DNA from 3 places in the Tardiphaga sp. OK245 genome. Region 3 is predicted to be linked to each of the others. Evidence: predicted binding sites of a transcription regulator. Region 3 holds the regulator's gene; each other region holds the start of a gene.

Region 1 (6,624 bases), on a different contig from region 3:
CAACGCGCCCGATGCCATGACGACATTGCCGCCGTGGCGGTCGATCAATCCACCAACCACCGGCGACAGCAGTCCCGATACGATCAGCCCCAGCGAAAAGCCCGCCATGCCGAAGGCCAGCGACCAGCCATGTGCCGCCGTGACATGCGGCATGGTCAGCACCGGTGGATAGATCAGGATGCCCCAGGTCAGGATCTGGGTGAATGCCAGCACAAGGACCGCGCGGCCCGGTCCGAAAACAAGGTCACGCAATCGGTGCATGGGCTCACGTCTTCAAGGGAGTGGCGGGACCCGCCTTACGCCTCAGGTCAGGCCTTGTCAGGTCAGGCCTTGGGTGCGCAACGGACATAGACCATGTTGCCGTAGCGAACCGCAGCGTCCTTGTCGATGAAGCGCGTGACGAGAATCCGGCCGTCGAAGGAGACGATCTCGCGATCCTTCTCGCCACCGGCGGGACCGGGCGGGCCGATATAGTTCTTGCCGCTCGGCGAGCCCTTGAGGCGCAATTCCTGCGGCGTCGCCTCGTCGGCAAGATGCATGATGACCCCGCCGGTCGCGCCCTGGCCGATGATATAGGGCTGCTTGCACTGGCCGCGCGCGGCATTCTCGGTGCGAACGCGATCATTGGGATTCATATAGGACGCCAGGCCCCAGCGGCCGACGAGTTCTTCCGAGCGGATCGAGGCTGGCAGTTCCGGCGCCGGCGGGGGCTCCGGCGGCGGTGTCGGCTGCGAGTTCCCAAAGCTGAACCCGCCCAATCCACCAGACGTGCCGCACCCGCCCAATGACAGCGCCAAAGTTGAAACGATCGCCAGATGGGCAACCGTGCGGGCGTAGCGTGACCTGATCATATTATCCCCTAGAGCAAATTCCCCGGCTGCCCGTCCCGGCAGCCAAGCGCAAAACACCTGACGGCGCAATGAGGTCGGCAGAATTACGCCGACTCTCCATTATGGTTTCCAGATCATCCTATATTGGCCTCACCAAGGCCTTAAGGCCTAGCTTGACTCAAAAAGCGTCTGGCCATATTTCCCGGACGCTCAATTAGCACTCCCGGAGCGCGATTGCTAAGGGAATGAGCCGGGCGCCTTGAGCGTTCCGGCTGGATTCCCGCCCGCCTCCGAGATGGCAACGAAATCGCAAACCCTAAAGGGACACTCCCATGGCCAAGACCAAATTCCGCCCGCTGCACGACCGCGTCGTCGTCAAGCGCATCGTCGCCGACGAGAAGACCAAGGGCGGCATCATCATCCCGGACAGCGCCAAGGAAAAGCCGTCTGAAGGCGAAGTCGTCGGCGTCGGCCCTGGCGGCCGCGACGAAGCCGGCAAGCTGATCCCGATCGACATCAAGGTCGGCGACAAGGTTCTGTTCGGCAAGTGGTCGGGCACCGAGATCAAACTCGACGGCGAAGAACTCCTCATCATGAAGGAGTCGGACATCATGGGCGTGATCGCTTAAAGGCGGTCCGCTCTCCAAACACTCGGACGTCATGCCCGGACTTGATCCGGGCATCCATCTGGCTTCTTCGCAGGAAGATGGATGGCCGGGTCAAGCCCGGCCATGACAGCGTTTTAATTTCAAATTCCCATCACTCGGAGCACCATCAACATGGCAGCCAAAGACGTTAAATTCTCTGGAGACGCGCGCGATCGCATGCTGCGCGGCGTCGACATTCTCGCCAACGCCGTCAAGGTCACGCTCGGTCCGAAGGGCCGCAATGTCGTGATCGAGAAGTCGTTCGGCGCTCCGCGCATCACCAAGGACGGCGTCACCGTCGCCAAGGAGATCGAGCTCGAGGACAAGTTCGAGAACATGGGCGCGCAGATGCTGCGCGAAGTCGCCTCGAAGACCAACGACACCGCAGGCGACGGCACCACCACCGCCACCGTGCTGGCCCAGGCCATCGTCCGTGAAGGCGCCAAGTCGGTTGCTGCCGGCATGAACCCGATGGACCTCAAGCGCGGCATCGATATCGCCGTCGCCGCCGTCATCAAGGACATCACCAAGCGCGCCAAGCCGGTTGCGTCTTCGGCTGAAGTCGCTCAGGTCGGCACCATCTCCGCCAACGGCGACGCCGCCATCGGCAAGATGATCGCCCAGGCGATGCAGAAGGTCGGCAACGAAGGCGTCATCACGGTTGAAGAGAACAAGTCGCTCGAGACCGAAGTCGACATCGTCGAGGGTATGAAGTTCGATCGCGGCTACCTGTCGCCCTACTTCGTCACCAATGCCGAGAAGATGACCGCCGAGCTCGAGGACGTGTACGTCCTGCTCGTCGAGAAGAAGATCTCCAGCCTGCAGGCCATGCTGCCGGTGCTCGAAGCCGTGGTGCAGTCGGGCAAGCCGCTCCTGATCATCGCTGAAGACGTCGAAGGCGAAGCCCTCGCTACCCTCGTCGTCAACCGCCTGCGCGGTGGCCTCAAGGTTGCTGCCGTCAAGGCACCGGGCTTCGGCGATCGCCGCAAGGCGATGCTGGAAGACCTCGCCATCCTGACCGGCGGTCAGCTCGTCTCGGAAGATCTCGGCATGAAGCTGGAAAGCGTCACGCTCGCCATGCTCGGCCGCGCCAAGAAGGTCGTGATCGACAAGGAAAACACCACCGTCGTCAACGGCGCTGGCAAGAAGCCGGCGATCGAGGCCCGCGTCAATCAGATCAAGGCGCAGATCGAGGAAACCACCTCGGACTACGACCGTGAGAAGCTGCAGGAGCGTCTGGCCAAGCTGGCCGGCGGCGTTGCCGTCATCCGCGTCGGCGGCGCGACTGAAGTCGAAGTGAAGGAAAAGAAGGATCGCGTGGATGACGCGCTGAACGCCACCCGTGCGGCCGTTCAGGAAGGCATCGTCCCCGGTGGCGGTACTGCGCTTCTGCGCGCCAAGAAGGCCGTCGGCCGTCTCACCAACGAGAACGCCGATGTGCAGGCCGGTATCAACATCGTGCTGAAGGCGCTGGAAGCTCCGATCCGCCAGATCGCCGAAAACGCCGGCGTTGAAGGTTCGATCGTGGTCGGCAAGATCCTGGACGAGAAGTCCGAGACCTTCGGCTTCGACGCGCAGACCGAAACCTATGTCGACATGGTCGCCAAGGGCATCATCGATCCGGCCAAGGTGGTGCGTACTGCACTGCAGGACGCCGCCTCGGTTGCCGGCCTGCTGGTGACCACCGAAGCCATGGTCGCCGAACTGCCGAAGGAAGCTGCACCGGCGATGCCGGGCGGTGGCGGCGGTATGGGTGGCATGGGCGGAATGGGAGGCATGGGCTTCTAAGCCCTGCTTTCACGCTCAACTGCATTGTGATCGAAGGCCGCCTCCGGGCGGCCTTCTTTTTTGCCTGCCACGCATCGTGCTTGCGACTTATGGCCTTTCGCCTTGGTCGCGGTTCTGATTCAATCCCGTGATTAATCTCGCATGGGCGGAATCAGATAAATCCGCCCGGAGACACGTCGATAACGTCCAGGGACTTTTGAAATGCGCGCGCTTCATCTTTGTCTGCTCGGCCTTACGGTCACCGCCTCGGTTGGGACCGTCCACCACGCTTTCGCGCAGGTGAAAGCCGCGCCGAAGAGCCAGCCGGCAGGCCCCGAGACGCGCTATTTCACCTCGATCGACGGCGTCATGAACGGCAATGCCGACGTCATCCTGCGGGAGACGCGGCAAGGCAAAGCCGTCACGGCGGCGACACTTGATGTCTGCTATCCCGCCGAGAAGGGCAGCGACCGCAAGGATCGCTTCGTCGCCAATCTCACGGTCAGCGGGTCGACGCTGACCGGCGCAACGCAGACCCAGGTCGACAAGCTGCCGGTGACCATCAAGCTGAACCGCCGGCCGACCGGCGACACGTTCGAATTCAAGGGACAGATCTCGGTCGGCCAGACCAACAACAATGTGACGTCTTCGGACAATTCGGACCAGAGCGAGAAGGAATTCCAGGACAATCAGTCCACCGACGACAATATCGCGCCCGCACCGAAGGATTTCACTGAAGTGTCGCCCGAAGCGATCGCGGTCAAGATCAAGCTCGAAGCCGCACTCGATTTCGTCCGCACGCTGCGCGGGCAGAATGTCGAGGTCGCGTTGAACAGCCTGGCCGTATCGTGCGATGCACTGCGCGCCGGCGAGCAGGTCATCAGCCTCGCCATCGATCCGGAACGCGCTGCGGCTTTCGTCGCCAAAACCAAGACTTATCCCGGCGTCGTCAATGTCGGCTGGACCACGGGCGCTATCGACATGGATCGCACCGTGCGCTTTGCGGCCGCCGACTGGCGCGATGGTGACAAGATCAATCGCAACAAGGTTGCGACCACGCTGGCGAATGTGCTCGCCAGAACCATGTCGGGCAAACCTGCCGCCGCGTCATGGGACGACGAGACCGGAAAGCTGAAGCTGACCTTCAAGCGCCCGAGTCAGGTTCTGCCCGCGCTCGAATTGACGGAGACGGTCGAGGTCAACGCGATCATCGCTCCCGACAAGCCCGGCACGACGGATAAGCTAATCCTGTGGGTCAGCACACCGTCAGTAACAACCGCGGATGAGAACTCGGGCGCGAAGCTGGCTCTCGCGGATTCGCCGACGGCCGATGAAGAGAGTGATCCGCGCGACGACAACGGCGCGGTTGCAGCTGTCGCGGCGGAGTTCAAGGCACAGCGTTGGGATGCAGATAATTCGAACTGGAAGTGAGCGCCGCTACTTCCCCTCTCCCCTTGTGGGAGAGGGTGCCTGAGCGAAGCGAAGGCGGGAGAGGGGTAGCAGCAAAACTCAGCGCCTGTGGCACCCCTCTCCCGTCTCGAACGCACTTCGTGCGTTCGATCCACCCTCTCCCGCAAGGGGAGAGGAAAAGGAAGAAAGCTTCGCTACCAACGCAGCTTAAGCTATCAGTTCGTATTCAGCCGAAACCGCAGCGACTTCGGCCCGACGAACGTCACTGCATCACCGCGCCGCTGCCAGTTGGTGGCCGCGCCGAGATCGGCGAGCAACTGATCGTCCATCGCGGCCTGTGCGTCCGAGCAACTGCGGTTCTCCATCGCGCCGGCGACGAAGACGACGGTGTTGCCGGCGACCGAGAACTGGCCCTTGCCGCCCTTGCACCACAACTCCACCCGCGCCTCGCCGGCCTCGCCGATTTCCAGATTGGGAATCCGCTTCGAGCCGGGCTGACGCTGTGCATCCAGAGTCATTTCCATGCCGAATGGAAACTCTTCGGCGGCATGCGCAGGGACGGCAATCAGAAACGCAGCGCCGGCAAGAGCGGCCCGCAGCAAAGTGGTCATGGCAGTCATATGAATTCTCGGCGTGATGGGATCGGCGACAATGGCCGCGGTTCTACCCGCGGCCGCGACGGTTGACCAGAACCGTCGGGAAACAATATGGCGCGACAACGAAAAATCCCCGCGGCCTTGCAGCCGCGGGGATTCGTCATTGATTCCTTGCGTGCGCCCTACGGCGCCAGGACCATCAGCGTGAACGGATAGACATAGGCCTGCAGCATCACGAACAGGCCGACCATGCAGGCCAGCACGATCGAGTGCCAGAACACGAAGCGCAGGATCGTGCCCTCATGCCCGAACCAGTTGGTCGCGGTAGACGCTACAACGATCGATTGCGCGTCGATCATCTTGCCCATCACGCCACCGGAGGAGTTCGCCGCGCTCATCAGGATCGGCGACAGACCGAGCTGTTCGGACGTGATCCTCTGCAGGTTGCCAAACAGCACGTTCGACGCGGTGTCCGAACCGGTGAGCGCCACACCTAGCCAGCCAAGCAGTGTGCCGAAGAACGGGTACAGCACGCCGGTGGCAGCGAAAGCCAGACCGAGCGTCGCGTCGACACCCGACAGGCGCGTGAGCGTGCCGATGGCAAGCATCGCCGAGATGGTGATCAGCGAGTAGGCGCAGATCTTGATGGTGCGGCCATATTCCACAATCATCTTCGCAGGCGAGAAGCCCATGATGAAGCCGGAGATGATCGCAGCCAGCAACATGCCGCTGCCGGTATAGGAAACGTAAGTGAACGCGAACACCGCGCCTTCCGGCGTCGGCTTAGAGGCCACCGGTGGCACCTTGTTGATCATGTTGTGCAGCTCAGGCACTGGAAAATTCCAGGAGAAGATCGGGTTGACGATCCCCTTGAACCAGTTGGTGCCCCAGACCAGCAGGATGACGCAGAGGATGATCCATGGCGTCAGCGCGCTCCAGACTTGAGCCGAGGTCAGCTTCTCCGTGCTCATCGGCTTCACCGGTGGCACGGTCGACGCCGAGTCGTCATGTTGGCGCAGCGCGGCCGAGGTCCAGATCGTCTTGGGCTGCCAGACCTTCAGGAACAGGATCAACGCGCCCATCGAGATCAGCGAGGCGCCGATGTCGACGATCCACGGATTGATGAAGTTCGAGATCACGAATTGCGGGATCGCGAAGGAGAGTGCGGTAACGAGGATGGCAGGCCAGACTTCCTTCATGCCCTTCCAGCCGGCAAAGGCCCAGACCACCCAGAACGGGACGATCATGGAGAAGATCGGCAACTGCCGGCCGACCATCGCGCCCAGGATGAAGGGGTCGAAGCCGGTGACGGTGGCGAGGCCCTGGATCGGCGTGCCGAGTGCGCCATAAGCGACGGGCGCAGTATTGGCGATC
Region 2 (6,624 bases), on a different contig from region 3:
GATTGCGATTTGTACAGCCGCAGCAGCACATCGTTGTGACCGTCGAAAACCGGAACGGATGCAGTCATGAGATACTCGTTGAGGGCCAGGGCAGCGACGGGCTCAGCATAGCTGATTCAACGCCACTGCGACGCGCGAACAAGGCACGCGTCGCATTTCCGCACGCGAACTACCGGACTTCCACCGTCTTGAATTCCGCCGGCAGGATCACTTCCAGCAATTCGCAATTGTCGGAGTAATCGCGGATCAGATGCCTGATGCGTGGCGGCTGGGTCCAGCATGACCCCTGACGCATAGTCATCTCGCCCTCGCCTTCCATATAGGCCTTCACCCAGCCGTTCAGCACATAGACCAGCTGAAACTCGGCATCGTGATAGTGAAGCTTGGAGACCTCTTTCGGATCGCAAGGTCCGATCAGCCGGATGACATGCGCGTGCGCCAAACCGCCGGTCGCAGCGGCAACGCCGAGATCGCGATACTTTGCGTAGGCACGCAGGCCGTCGCCGAGAAATGCTTCTTCCTGATAGTGACTGATCGCGACGCGCTGCTTGCGGCGCGGGCCGCGTTTCGCCGCGGCCTCGGCGACAGCTTTTGTACTCGCCTTGGCCGGCTTACCAACCGCGAACTTCTTTGCCGCTTTCGCTACCGCCTGTGTCGCAGGCTTCTTCGTCGCAGCCGCTTTCGCTGCGCTCTTTGACGTTCGCTTCAGCTTCGCCATGTCGTGTTTCCCACCCGGCGCAATGCCGAACAAACGGCCAGCGCGTCCGGGAACCTAGCTGTAGTTCAGCACAGCGGCAATTCATCCGGCGCGTTGAGAGGCGCGGACTAGTGCAACCGGAAGACGCCATCCACGGCACGAAGCTCGGCCGGCTTGATCAGTTTCGAATGCGCGACGGTGACCGCAAAGAGCGGGCCATCAAGCTTCTCCTGCCAGAAATCCAGAAAATCCTTCAGCGCGGGAAACTTCGGAAACAAATCATAGTTCTGCCAGACATAGGTCTGCAGCAGCGAGGGGTGGTCGGGCATGCGGTAGAGGATCTGCGCCGTCGTCAGTCCGTAGCCAAGCACCTGCTTTCTGAAATCGTCAGAAACTGCATTTCTCGACACCATGTTCAACCTCCATGGACAGAGCGCATTCGGCTAAGTGGATTCCGGTTTGACGTCGAACTTCGCTCTGCTCTCCTGTGACCGTGCTGACTGCAGCGAACCGGCTTCCACTTCGCCCATGACAACACGATGCATGAAATGTGACGCAAGCAACGTCTTCATCACAAGCTTAAAAGTTTAATAATGTATTGAAAGCCGAGTGTTAGCAGCCACTTACCGTGGATGCTAACGGATTCGAGAACCGGTATCGGAGGGTCTTAACCAATTCTGGCACCCGTCATATTTGAGTGCCAAAATATTTGGTAAAGACCCTTGCCGGTGGGGAACGTTCGGCCTATGTCCGGACCAGCTGCGCTGGCACTTGTTGGCTCAGACTGCCAATTTAAATTTCTCAAGCATCTACAGAAACTTAGGAGGACTGCATGAAATTCCGTCCGCTTCACGATCGCGTTGTGGTCAAGCGTATCGACGCCGAAGAGAAGTCCGCTGGCGGCATCATCATTCCGGATAGTGCCAAAGAGAAGCCCTCCCAGGGCGAGATCGTCTCCGTCGGCCCGGGCGGCCGCGACGAAGCCGGCAAGCTGATCCCGATCGATCTGAAGGTCGGCGAGCGCGTGCTGTTCGGCAAGTGGTCGGGCACCGAGGTCAAGATCGACGGTCAGGACCTGCTGATCATGAAGGAAAGCGACATCATGGGCGTCCTCGAAGGTGCCGCTCCCGCCAAGAAGAAGGCCGCTTAAGCGCCTTTTCCCCACCCATCCTGATTTTCAAGGAAGCAAAACATGTCAGCTAAAGAAGTGAAATTCGGCGTTGATGCCCGCGACAAGATGCTGCGCGGCGTCGACATTCTCGCCAACGCCGTGAAGGTGACGCTCGGTCCGAAGGGCCGCAACGTCGTCATCGACAAGTCGTTCGGCGCGCCCCGCATCACCAAGGACGGCGTCACCGTCGCCAAGGAAATCGAGCTCGACGACAAGTTCGAGAACATGGGCGCCCAGATGGTGCGCGAAGTGGCCTCGAAGTCGGCCGACGCAGCCGGCGACGGCACCACCACTGCTACCGTGCTCGCCCAGGCGATCGTCCGTGAAGGCGCCAAGTCGGTTGCTGCCGGCATGAACCCGATGGATCTGAAGCGCGGCATCGACCTGGCCGTGGAAGCCGTGGTTGCTGACCTCGTCAAGAACTCCAAGAAGGTCACCTCGAACGACGAAATCGCCCAGGTCGGCACCATCTCGGCGAACGGCGACGCGGAAATCGGCAAGTTCCTCGCAGATGCGATGAAGAAGGTCGGCAACGAGGGCGTCATCACGGTTGAAGAAGCCAAGTCGCTCGAAACCGAACTCGACGTCGTCGAAGGCATGCAGTTCGACCGCGGCTACATCTCGCCCTACTTCGTCACCAACGCCGACAAGATGCGCGTTGAATTCGACGACGCCTACATCCTGATCAACGAGAAGAAGCTCTCCTCGCTGAACGAGATGCTGCCGCTGCTCGAAGCTGTCGTGCAGACCGGCAAGCCGCTCGTCATCGTCGCGGAAGACGTCGAAGGCGAAGCTCTCGCCACCCTCGTCGTCAACCGTCTGCGTGGCGGCCTCAAGGTTGCTGCCGTCAAGGCACCGGGCTTCGGCGATCGCCGCAAGGCCATGCTGCAGGACATCGCGATCCTGACCGGCGGCCAGGCGATCTCGGAAGATCTCGGCATCAAGCTCGAGAACGTCACGCTCGCCATGCTCGGCCGCGCCAAGAAGGTGATGATCGACAAGGAAAACTCCACCATCGTCAACGGCGCCGGCAAGAAGGCCGACATCGAAGCACGCGTGGCGCAGATCAAGGCGCAGATCGAAGAGACCACTTCGGACTACGACCGTGAGAAGCTGCAGGAGCGTCTCGCCAAGCTGGCTGGCGGCGTTGCCGTCATCCGCGTCGGCGGCGCGACCGAAGTCGAAGTGAAGGAGCGCAAGGACCGCGTTGATGACGCGATGCATGCGACCCGCGCTGCGGTTGAAGAAGGCATCGTCCCCGGCGGCGGCGTCGCTCTGCTCCGCGCTTCGGAACAGCTGAAGAAGATCAAGACCGCGAACGACGACCAGAAGACCGGCGTCGAGATCGTCCGCAAGGCCCTGTCGGCTCCGGCTCGCCAGATCGCCATCAACGCAGGCGAAGACGGTTCGGTCATCGTCGGCAAGGTCCTCGAGACCGCGACCTACAGCTACGGCTTCGACTCGCAGACCGGCACCTACGGCGACATGCTCAAGAAGGGCATCATCGATCCGACCAAGGTTGTCCGTGCAGCGATCCAGAACGCAGCTTCGGTTGCCGGCCTGCTGATCACCACGGAAGCCATGGTTGCCGAGCTGCCCAAGAAGGGCGGCGCAGGCGCAGGCGGCATGCCTCCGGGCGGCGGCATGGGCGGCATGGACTTCTAAGTCCAACGCTGTTCAAGCGAACTATCAAATGCAGAGCCCCGGCAGCGATGCCGGGGTTTTTGTTTGAAATTACCCTAAGGCAGCAGCACTAAAGAACTCTCGACTGCAAATTCACTCAATCAGCGCGATCAAGCTACTCACAAGAAACAGTACTGCCGCTGCAAAACTGGTCTGAGCTCCCAGAAAAGAAACCAATTGAAACATCGCCGCGAGTGCGGCCACATACTTACTTTGAACCATAGGAGCAATCTTCCTTTCAGATGATTGCCGTCCGGACGACATTTTGTTGCGCCGAAGTAGAATACGAGCATGTCAGTTTGGAAACGTGCGGTATACTTGCGCAAAATATGCGGAGTAAATGCGCTTATGACGAGCCAAACCTTTGGAGCAGCTCTTGGAAGACTAATCTTTCAAAAGCGCAAGGCTCTCGGCCTCACACAGACACAGCTGGCCGAAGATGCATTCGGAACATCAGGAAAAACACGTCGTATCAGCGAACTTGAGAACGGCACCGTTGAGAATCCGCACCCCAAAACGATAGATCCAATAATCTCAGTACTTAAAATCTCAGAAGATGAACTTCGAGAATGCGCGCCAGACTAATTCGCAGCCCAACGCCGATCTAGATCGCGCCTATCGCGAAGCCAGAAACTTAATCGAAGCCGTCTCAAGACAGTTTGACCACGCCAATCCTCAAGCAACATTGGCCGAACTCGATGAATTTCTACGTGCGAAAGCCCGAGAGTGGATTGATCTTCGTCAACGGATCGAAATTCTTGGAGCAACCGATCAGTCTGTGGCCGAAATCAAACTAGCATCAGCAGAAGCGTTGGCTGAAGGAAATTTCGAAGAGGCTGATCGCTTACTTTTCAGCGCAGAAGAGATCCAGCAACAAGAGAAAACCCTAGTCGAAGTTCGCAAGCAATCGATGATACGCATCGCGAGAGGCGACATCAATCTGCTTCGAGGAGATCCAGAATCTGCTTTATCGCTTTACACCAGCGCAGCAGAATTCTTTAGACCTTTTGACGAAAATGAAATGGTCGAAGTTCTCGAGCGCCTAGCAGAACGAATATACAATGTGGGACTACAATCACTCAGGCCCTCTTTTTTCGTAGCAGTGGCGCTACTCAAGACAGCCCTTCAGAGCAACGCCATCAAAGGTAAAACGGCTAACGAAGCACGAATTAACTTTCGATTGTCCCTCGTCTACAGGCGAGCGTATGAAGTCGAGGTTTCTGACACGGCCACAGAGTATCTGGCCAAGGCGATAGCATGCTCTCGCTCTGCACTTAACGGAGCAATTTCCGAATCCGATATATATCGAGTTGCATCTGCTAAAGTTGCGCTAAGCAACTGCCTGATTGACCAAGCCTGCCGAGACAATGACGCGGCAGCGCTATCCGACGCAGTATCTTTTTTGCGAGAAGTTCAGCTTAGTCTAAAAGGGGCTGAAGGTGGCGCTGATATATTTTCCACAGCTTGCAATAGTCTTGGCCACGCGCTCATGGAACACGATGGAATTCGAAAAGCGAAACCAACTGACGCCGCCTTGACGGAGGCCTTTGGAGCCTTTTCTGATGCCGCAAGAGCTGCCGAACTTGCTTCAAACCCGGAAATTTGGGGTATCGCAAAGGCTAATTGCGGCGCCGCTCTCGCCCAACGCGCGAAGCTGGAAACAACAGAGCCTGAAACAGCGAAGTTTCTGAGAATCCAATCCATTTCCGCCTATCTAGCCGCTTTAGAAAGCTACCCGGAGACATTCTTTCCGCTTAACTATGCAAAAGCGCACGTCGGCTTAGCTCACGTATTATTTGACTACGCTCTAACCGCAGAAACTAAATTGACGGATTTTTATTTGCTACGATCGCTTAGTTCGTTTGAAGCGGCTAGCGCCTTCTTCACGGAGAACCGCTCACCTCAACGTTGGGCAGAATTACAGATGTACATGGGCAACATTATTTTGGTTCATGCCGAGAGAGATGCAGTGGCCAGCAAACAAAGCGACATCAAACACGCCACTGAGCTATTTCAGAATGCGTTGCGAGTTTTTGAAAGCCAAGAATGCGAGCACGAAATTGCCTACTGTAGAACGGCACTGTCCCGCATTCGAAATGAAAACGTTTAATACGAAAATATGGATTCAGCTAACGCATGACAAACTGCAGCACTATCACCCCCATTTTCACATCATCGGCAGCCGCCTGATTTTGGAGCTAATTCGCTCATAGCCCTTGAAAATCGGACCAGTGCAAGCGTCGAAAGCTCGTCGCGATCGCATTCACAAACAGCTTCCGCCCTGTTGAAGCTCCCGCGCTTTGCCTGTTTCAGACAACCCCCACCGGGGAAGCGTCGTCACTCAATGAATGCGCCAGGATCGCCATCAAGAGCCCGGGAAACCGCGCGTCGAGATCCGCCGCCCGCACTGCGTTTTGATGCTCGACGCCCTTTTTGCTGGTCTGGATCAGGCCGGCCTCGCGCAACACGCGAAAATGGTTCGACAAAGTGGACTTGGCGATGGTCGGGCATGGCGATGCAGCGGTGCAGGACAGGCAGCCGCTCCCCTGCAGCAAGCCCCGGACGATCTGCAGCCGAATGGGATCAGCCAGCGCCGAGAGCACGCCGGCCAGCGTGATGTCCTTGGTCGCGGGGTGAACGAACTGAACCATAAAAAAGATATAGGCGCCCCCTTGCGCTGGTTCAATAGTCCCATACTTCCGAACGATTGAAGCATCCAAGAGGGATCACGACCATGACCAAGACATTCGAAGGCAAAGTTGCGCTGGTGACCGGCGGCTCCAAGGGCATCGGCGCTGAAATCGCCATCCAGCTCGCCGCCGGGGGCGCCGCCGTCGCCGTCAATTACGCATCCAGCAAGAAGGGCGCCGACGAGGTCGTCGCGAAGATCACCGCCAAGGGCGGCAAGGCCATCGCGGTGCACGGCAATCTCGCCGAGCCGGACGGCGCCAAATCCGTGGTGGCCGAGACCGTCAAGGCGTTCGGGCCGATCGACGTTCTTGTCAACAATGCGGGCGTCTACGAATTCGCCCCTCTCGACAGCATCACGCCAGAGCACTTCCACAAACATTTC
Region 3 (6,624 bases):
GCGCCGCCTTTTGACACGCCGACCAGCGCCGGGCGCAGCACGCGCTCGCCGATGGTGTAACCGGCCTGCACTACCTGAACGACGGTGCCCGCAGGCACGGAAGCATCGGGCACTTCGTACATCGCCTGCTGGAAATTTGGATCGAACTTCTCGCCCGACGGATCGAACTTCTTCACGCCGTTCTTTTCCAGCGTGTTGAGCAGCGAACGCTCGGTGAGCTCGACGCCTTCGAGCAGCGCCTTCAGGCCCGGATCGGCCGCGGCCTTGGTATCGGCGGGCACGGCATCGAGGGCGCGCTGCAGACTGTCGGCGATATCGAGCACTTCGCGCGCGAAATTGGCGATCGCATAGGTGCGGCCGTCAGCGACTTCCTTCTGGGTCCGCTTGCGCAGATTTTCCATCTCCGCCAGCGTGCGCAGCATCTTGTCGCGCGATTCCGCTGCTTCCTTGGTCAGGGCCTCGACCGAATTCGGTTCCGGATCGTCCGGCATGATGTAGGGCTTGGAGACCACCGGATCGGCGGCCTGCGCCGTCTTGTCCTGATTGTCGTTCTGCCCATTGGAATCAGTCATCACGCTGCCTTCTCAAAAACACGCCAAAATGGTGGGATTGCTGAGCGGGATATCGGGGTTTGAGCGCCGAAAATCAAGCGCAACCGGCCGGATTCGACCGATCTGTCAGCCCCCGAGCATGCGGCTGACAATGCGCGCCGCGTAATCTACCATCGGGATCACCCGCGCATAGTTCAGCCGGGTCGGCCCGATGACACCGAGAACGCCGACAATATGGCCGGCGCCATCGCTGTAGGGCGCAATGATCGTGGACGAGCCGGACAGCGAGAACAGCTTGTTTTCCGAGCCGATGAAGATGCGGACACCTTCGGCCGTCTCCGCCCGGCCGAGAAGGTCGATCACCTCGCGCTTGGCTTCGAGATCGTCGAACAGGAGGCGAACGCGTTCAAGATCCTCCAGCGCATGGAGATCCTCGAGCAGATTGGCCTGGCCACGCACGATCAGCTGCCGATCGTCCTTCTCGCCACCCGACCAGCTGGCAATGCCGGCGGCAATGACCTTCTGGGTCAGTTGATCGAGCTCGATCTGGTTCTGGGTCAGCGCCGTCTCCAGCTCCAACCGGGCCTCAGCCAGCGTGCGGCCGCGAATCCGGGCATTGAGGAAGTTCGACGCCTCATTCAGCGCCGACGACGGCACGCCCGGCGGCAGGGTCAGCACGCGGTTTTCGACCTGGCCATCCTCGGCGACCAGCACGACCAGCGCCTTTTCGGGCTCCAGACGGACGAATTCGATGTGTTTCAGCCGCACATTGGACTTGGCGGTCAAAACCACCGCCGCCGCGCGGGTCAGCCCGGACAGCTGCGTCAGCGCCTCGCCGAGCGCCGCTTCCACCGTCTGCGAGCGCCCCACCGAAGACAGTTGCTGCTGGATCGACTGCCGCTCCGGCTCGGTGAGGTCACCGACCTGCATCAAGGCATCGACGAAGAACCGCAGCCCGAGTTCGGTCGGCAGCCGGCCGGCCGAGGTATGCGGCGCATAGATGAGGCCGAGCTGCTCCAGGTCCGACATGACGTTGCGGACCGAGGCTGGCGACAGCGGAACCGTAATCAGGCGTGAAATATTGCGCGAACCGACAGGTTCGCCCGTGGCGAGATAGCTCTCGACGATCTGCCGGAAGATCTCACGCGATCGCTCATTGAGCTGGGCGAGCCCGGCATGCGGCGAAATCAGGCCGATCGGATCGTGGTGGGCCACAGGGTACTCCTTGAGGACCTAATCTGTCGCCCCGAGCCCCCGGATACAAGCACCATTGCGGTTGTGGAACCTGCCCCGCCCTTGCCGCTACGGTCTGTGGCCCCTAAAAGCACCGCGAACAGGCTTCTCTGGACATTTGGAAGGATTTTCTCATGCGGCCAAGCCGTCGTGCGCCCGATGAACTGCGCGCCGTGTCGCTGGAACGCGGCGTGGTCAAATATGCCGAAGGTTCCTGCATGGTGAAGTTCGGCGACACTCATGTGCTGGTGACCGCCACGCTGGAAGAGCGCCTGCCGCCATGGCTCAAGGGCCAGGGCCGCGGCTGGGTCACCGCCGAATACGGCATGCTGCCACGCGCCACGCTGGAACGTACCCGCCGCGAGGCCGCATCCGGCAAGCAGGGCGGCCGCACCGTCGAGATCCAGCGCCTGATCGGCCGCTCGCTCCGCGCTGCCGTCGACCTCGAAGCGCTCGGCGAACGCCAGATCACCATCGACTGCGACGTCATCCAGGCCGATGGCGGCACCCGCACGGCGTCGATCACCGGCGCATGGGTTGCGCTGGCCGACTGCATCTCGTGGATGAAGAACCGCAACATGTTCAAGAACGGCGGCGGCAACGTGCTGCGCGACAATATCGCGGCGATTTCTTGCGGCATCTATCAGGGCACCCCGGTGCTCGATCTCGATTATGCCGAAGATTCCGAAGCCGACACCGACGCCAATTTCGTGATGACCGGCGACGGCCGCATCATCGAGGTGCAGGGCACTGCCGAGAAGACGCCGTTCACGCAGGACGAGTTCCTGAAGTTGATGGCACTGGCGCAAAAGGGCGTCGGACGTCTGGTTGAACTGCAGAAAATGGCCATCGCGTGATTCCGCAAGTCATCAAGCAGGCGTAGACTCGCATCATGCATCGTCGAATCACTGGGAAGCTCGTCATCGCCACCCACAATCCCGGCAAGCTTGCCGAGATGCGCGATCTCCTGGCCCCCTACGGCATCGAGGCAGTATCGGCCGGCGAGCTCAAGCTCGCCGAGCCCGACGAGACCGGCGACACTTTCAAGGCCAATGCCGCGATCAAGGCGATTGCCGCGGCCAATGTCGCGCAACTGCCGGCCTTCGCAGATGATTCCGGCCTCGTCGTCGATGCCCTCGACGGCGCGCCCGGCATCCTCTCGGCGCGCTGGGCCGGCGAGTCCAAGGACTTCACCGGCGCGATGACGCGGATCGAACGCCTGTTGCAGGAGCGCGGCGCGACCACACCCGACAAGCGAACCGCGCATTTCGTCTCGGCGCTGTGCGTGGCCTGGCCCGACGGTCATCTCGAGGAAGTCGAAGCGCACGCCCGTGGCACGCTGGTCTGGCCGCCTCGCGGCACTGCCGGCTTCGGCTACGATCCGACATTCCTGCCCGATGGTCACACCCGCACCTATGGCGAAATGACCGCGGTCGAGAAGCACGGGTTGCCGCCACTCGGCGAGGGCTTGTCGCATCGCGCCAGGGCATTCGTGAAACTCGCGGAGATCTGCCTTGAACCCCGCTGACGCACAGCAGGACGCTTTCGGCGTCTATGTGCACTGGCCGTTCTGCCTGTCGAAGTGCCCGTATTGCGACTTCAACAGCCACGTCCGTCATCACGCCGTCGACGAAGTACGTTTCGCGCGAGCCTTCGCACGGGAGATCGAAACCACGGCTGCCCGCACGCCAGGCCGCACCGTGACGTCGATCTTTCTCGGCGGCGGCACGCCGTCGCTGATGCAGCCGCAGACCGTCGGCGCGATTCTGGATTCGATCGGAAAATACTGGAACGTTGCCTCCGACGTCGAAGTATCACTCGAAGCTAACCCGACCTCCGTCGAAGCGACGCGCTTTCGCGGTTATCGCGAGGCCGGCGTCAACCGCGTGTCGCTCGGCGTACAAGCGCTTGACGATGCGTCGCTGAAATCACTGGGACGTTTGCATACAGCGCGCGAGGCACTCGATGCCGTGGCCATCGCGCGCAGCGCGTTCGATCGGTATTCGTTCGATCTGATCTATGCGCGCCCCGACCAGACCCCGCAGATGTGGACCGACGAACTCAAGCTCGCCATCTCGGAAGCCGCCGAACATCTATCGCTGTATCAGCTGACCATCGAGGAAGGCACGCCGTTCTTCGGATTACACGCCGCCGGCAAACTCAAGACACCCGACGAAGGCCTCGCGCGCACGCTTTATGATGTGACGCAGGAGGTCTGCGCACAGCAGGGCCTGCCATTTTACGAGATTTCCAACCATGCCCGCCCCGGCGCGGAGTGCAAACACAACCTCGTCTACTGGCGCGGCCAGGAATATGCCGGTATCGGGCCAGGCGCCCATGGCCGCCTCGACATCGACGGTGTCAGACATGCCATCGCCACCGAGAAGCGTCCGGAAGCCTGGGTGATGCGCGTGGAAGACAACGGCCACGGCGTAACATCGGATGAATTGCTCAACAGCGAAGAACGCGCCGACGAATATCTGCTGATGGGCCTGCGCCTCGCCGAAGGTATCGATCCCGCGCGCTATCAGATGCTGTCCGGCCGCGCGCTGGACGAGAAACGTATCCAGATCCTGCGCGAGGAAGGCGCCATCGTCGTGGAACAGAACGGTCGCCTGCGCGTGACGCAGGAGGGCTTCCCTGTGCTCGATGCTGTTGTGGCAGATCTGGCGGCGTAGGCGCTAAGCCCCGAAGCTCTTCGGCGAGCCCGCCACGGCCTGACCACCACCCGACGCGACCTTCATCACGGCGAGGCCGCGATCGTTACCGCCATCGCTGCGGAACCGGAACAGGCCATCGATGCCGGCAAAGCCTGATGGATTGGTGAGCGTTTCAGGTGCGAAGCGCTGTCCGCCCTGGGTGCGCGCCAAAGCGGCGACCAACGCCACCGCATCGTAAGCAAGCGTCGCTGTACGCACGGGATCGCCGCCATATTTCGCGCGATAACGGCCCGCAAAGGCACGAAACCCTGCGGGATCCGGCGCGGCATAGAGCCCACCCTGCAACGCGGCGCTGTTGAAGACGCGCGGATTGTCCCACAGGCCCGTGCCGAGCAATTGCACATTGCGCAGATTGGCACCCGCCGCTGTCAAGGCATCAGCCGTCGCGACGACCGCATCGCCGTCGTCAGCAATGAACAACGCGTCGGCGCCGGTGAGCGATGCGGCAATGTTGCGTGCTGCGCTGGAGCGGTCAGCACCATAGCGCTCAAAAGCGACGACGCGGCCACCCTTGCGCGCGACGGCCTGCTTGAACGCAACTTCGACCACATTGCCATAGGCATTCTCGGGCAGCATCGCCGCAAAGGAGCGTTTGCCCGTGCCCGCGGCGTAATCGACGATGCGATTGACGTCGGACTCGGGCAGGAAGCTGAGCAAATAGACACCACGGCCGGCGACGCTGGAATCGGTCGAGAACGCGATCACCGGCACGTTGCGCGCGCGCGTGAGCTGCGCGGTGGCCGGCACTGACAGCGCAAACAACGGTCCGAGAATGATTTCGGATCCTTCGTCGAGCGCCTGCTGGGCGGCCTGCTGCGCGCCCTGCGCACTGCCATTGTCGTCCTTGATCAGCAGTTGAATGCTGGGATTCTGGAATTCGGTAAGCGCCATTTCGGCGGCGTTCTTCATCGACTGCGCGGCGACGCCAGCATTGCCGGAAGCCGACAGCGGCAGGATCAGTCCGACTTTCGTACCCCCGGTGCCGATGGCTTGCGACTGCTGCGCCGGTCCGGCAGGCGGTCCCGATGGCGCCGTCGGTCCGGTGCCAAACGCATTGGTCAGCGTCGATTGCACACCCGCGCAGGCCCCGAGCAGCGGCGCGCCCAGCAGCAGGCCGACAGCCGTCCGCCGTGTTGCGCCCGACGTCGCGCCCTTGGTCCCGGATTTGGGGTCGAACGGATCCGCCATCACTTCTCTTCTTTCGGCCGTATCAGATCGGCCCGCCTCGTCACCCACTATATAGTGTGAGGCGCGGATTCAGACATATTGTCGGCGATAAGTTAACCAAAACAAAAGCTTTATGTCCGGCATACCCCGTCACCGCGGCCGGATTAGCACGACGGGAATGAACCACGGCCAAACGCCGAAAAAACGGCTGTCCCCCTTTGGCGCAATTCGCTCTACATTGTCGCCATGCGCGCAACACCCCTTTCCTCATCGCCTGCGGACGCCGCGGCACCATCGGCCCGGACCTTCACGGTCTCCGGCCATCTGCTCATGGCACCGAAAGCTGTTCCGGGGCTGCATCTCGTAGCCACGCCGATCGGCAATCTTGGCGACATCACCCTGCGCGCGCTGGAGACCTTGGCGGGGGTCGATATTATCGCCTGCGAAGACACCCGCATCACCCGCCGGCTCACCGAGCGCTACGGGATCTCCGGTACGCTCAAGCAGTATCACGAGCACAATGCCGAACAGGCGCGGCCGAAGATCCTCGAAAAGCTGGCGCAGGGCGCATCGATCGCGCTTGTGTCCGATGCCGGCACGCCACTGATTTCCGACCCCGGCTTCAAGCTGGTGCGGGAAGTGACCGCAGCAGGCTTCAATGTGATTTCGCTGCCGGGGCCATCCTCGGTGCTGGCCGCGCTGGCCGTCTCTGCCCTGCCGACGGATCGCTTCTTCTTCGAGGGCTTTCTGCCATCGCGGCAGATGGCACGCCGCTCACGGCTGACCGAGCTCGCTGCCATCGACGCCACGCTGGTGATGTTCGACTCCGGCAACCGCGTGCAGGACACGCTGGCCGATCTCGCGGACATCATGGGCAACCGCGATGCGGCGATCTGCCGCGAACTCACGAAGATGCATGAAGAGATCAATCGCGGGCCGATTGCCGATCTGGC

What was found. The regulator HrcA, encoded in region 3, represses chaperone genes, less so after heat shock. The targets are predictions, from matches to a motif close to GTTAGCACTCNCNNNNNGNGAGTGCTAAC.
Region 1: BLW80_RS20390 (co-chaperone GroES) is a predicted target of HrcA. The motif match lies at 1,044-1,072, and genes of this name have one in related genera.
Region 2: BLW80_RS00620 (co-chaperone GroES) is a predicted target of HrcA. The motif match lies at 1,374-1,402, and genes of this name have one in related genera.

What each region holds. Positions count from the first base shown of each region.
Region 1 is NZ_FNWZ01000004.1:370,819-377,442, forward strand. Features, by position in the region: gene BLW80_RS20380 (MFS transporter) at 1-261, opposite strand, end outside; gene BLW80_RS20385 (hypothetical protein) at 324-851, opposite strand; gene BLW80_RS20390 (co-chaperone GroES) at 1,163-1,459, shown strand; gene groL (chaperonin GroEL) at 1,610-3,265, shown strand; gene BLW80_RS20400 (hypothetical protein) at 3,467-4,675, shown strand; gene BLW80_RS20405 (META domain-containing protein) at 4,870-5,265, opposite strand; gene BLW80_RS20410 (L-lactate permease) at 5,433-6,624, opposite strand, start outside.
Region 2 is NZ_FNWZ01000001.1:132,369-138,992, forward strand. Features, by position in the region: gene BLW80_RS00605 (dipeptidase) at 1-68, opposite strand, end outside; gene BLW80_RS00610 (cupin domain-containing protein) at 170-718, opposite strand; gene BLW80_RS00615 (usg protein) at 826-1,110, opposite strand; gene BLW80_RS00620 (co-chaperone GroES) at 1,530-1,847, shown strand; gene groL (chaperonin GroEL) at 1,890-3,533, shown strand; gene BLW80_RS29760 (helix-turn-helix domain-containing protein) at 3,843-4,136, shown strand; gene BLW80_RS00630 (hypothetical protein) at 4,108-5,661, shown strand; gene BLW80_RS00635 (ArsR/SmtB family transcription factor) at 5,861-6,202, opposite strand; gene BLW80_RS00640 (SDR family NAD(P)-dependent oxidoreductase) at 6,286-6,624, shown strand, end outside.
Region 3 is NZ_FNWZ01000002.1:735,783-742,406, reverse strand. Features, by position in the region: gene grpE (nucleotide exchange factor GrpE) at 1-572, opposite strand, end outside; gene hrcA (heat-inducible transcriptional repressor HrcA) at 678-1,766, opposite strand; gene rph (ribonuclease PH) at 1,919-2,641, shown strand; gene rdgB (RdgB/HAM1 family non-canonical purine NTP pyrophosphatase) at 2,677-3,312, shown strand; gene hemW (radical SAM family heme chaperone HemW) at 3,299-4,462, shown strand; gene BLW80_RS10165 (penicillin-binding protein activator) at 4,466-5,692, opposite strand; gene rsmI (16S rRNA (cytidine(1402)-2'-O)-methyltransferase) at 5,918-6,624, shown strand, end outside.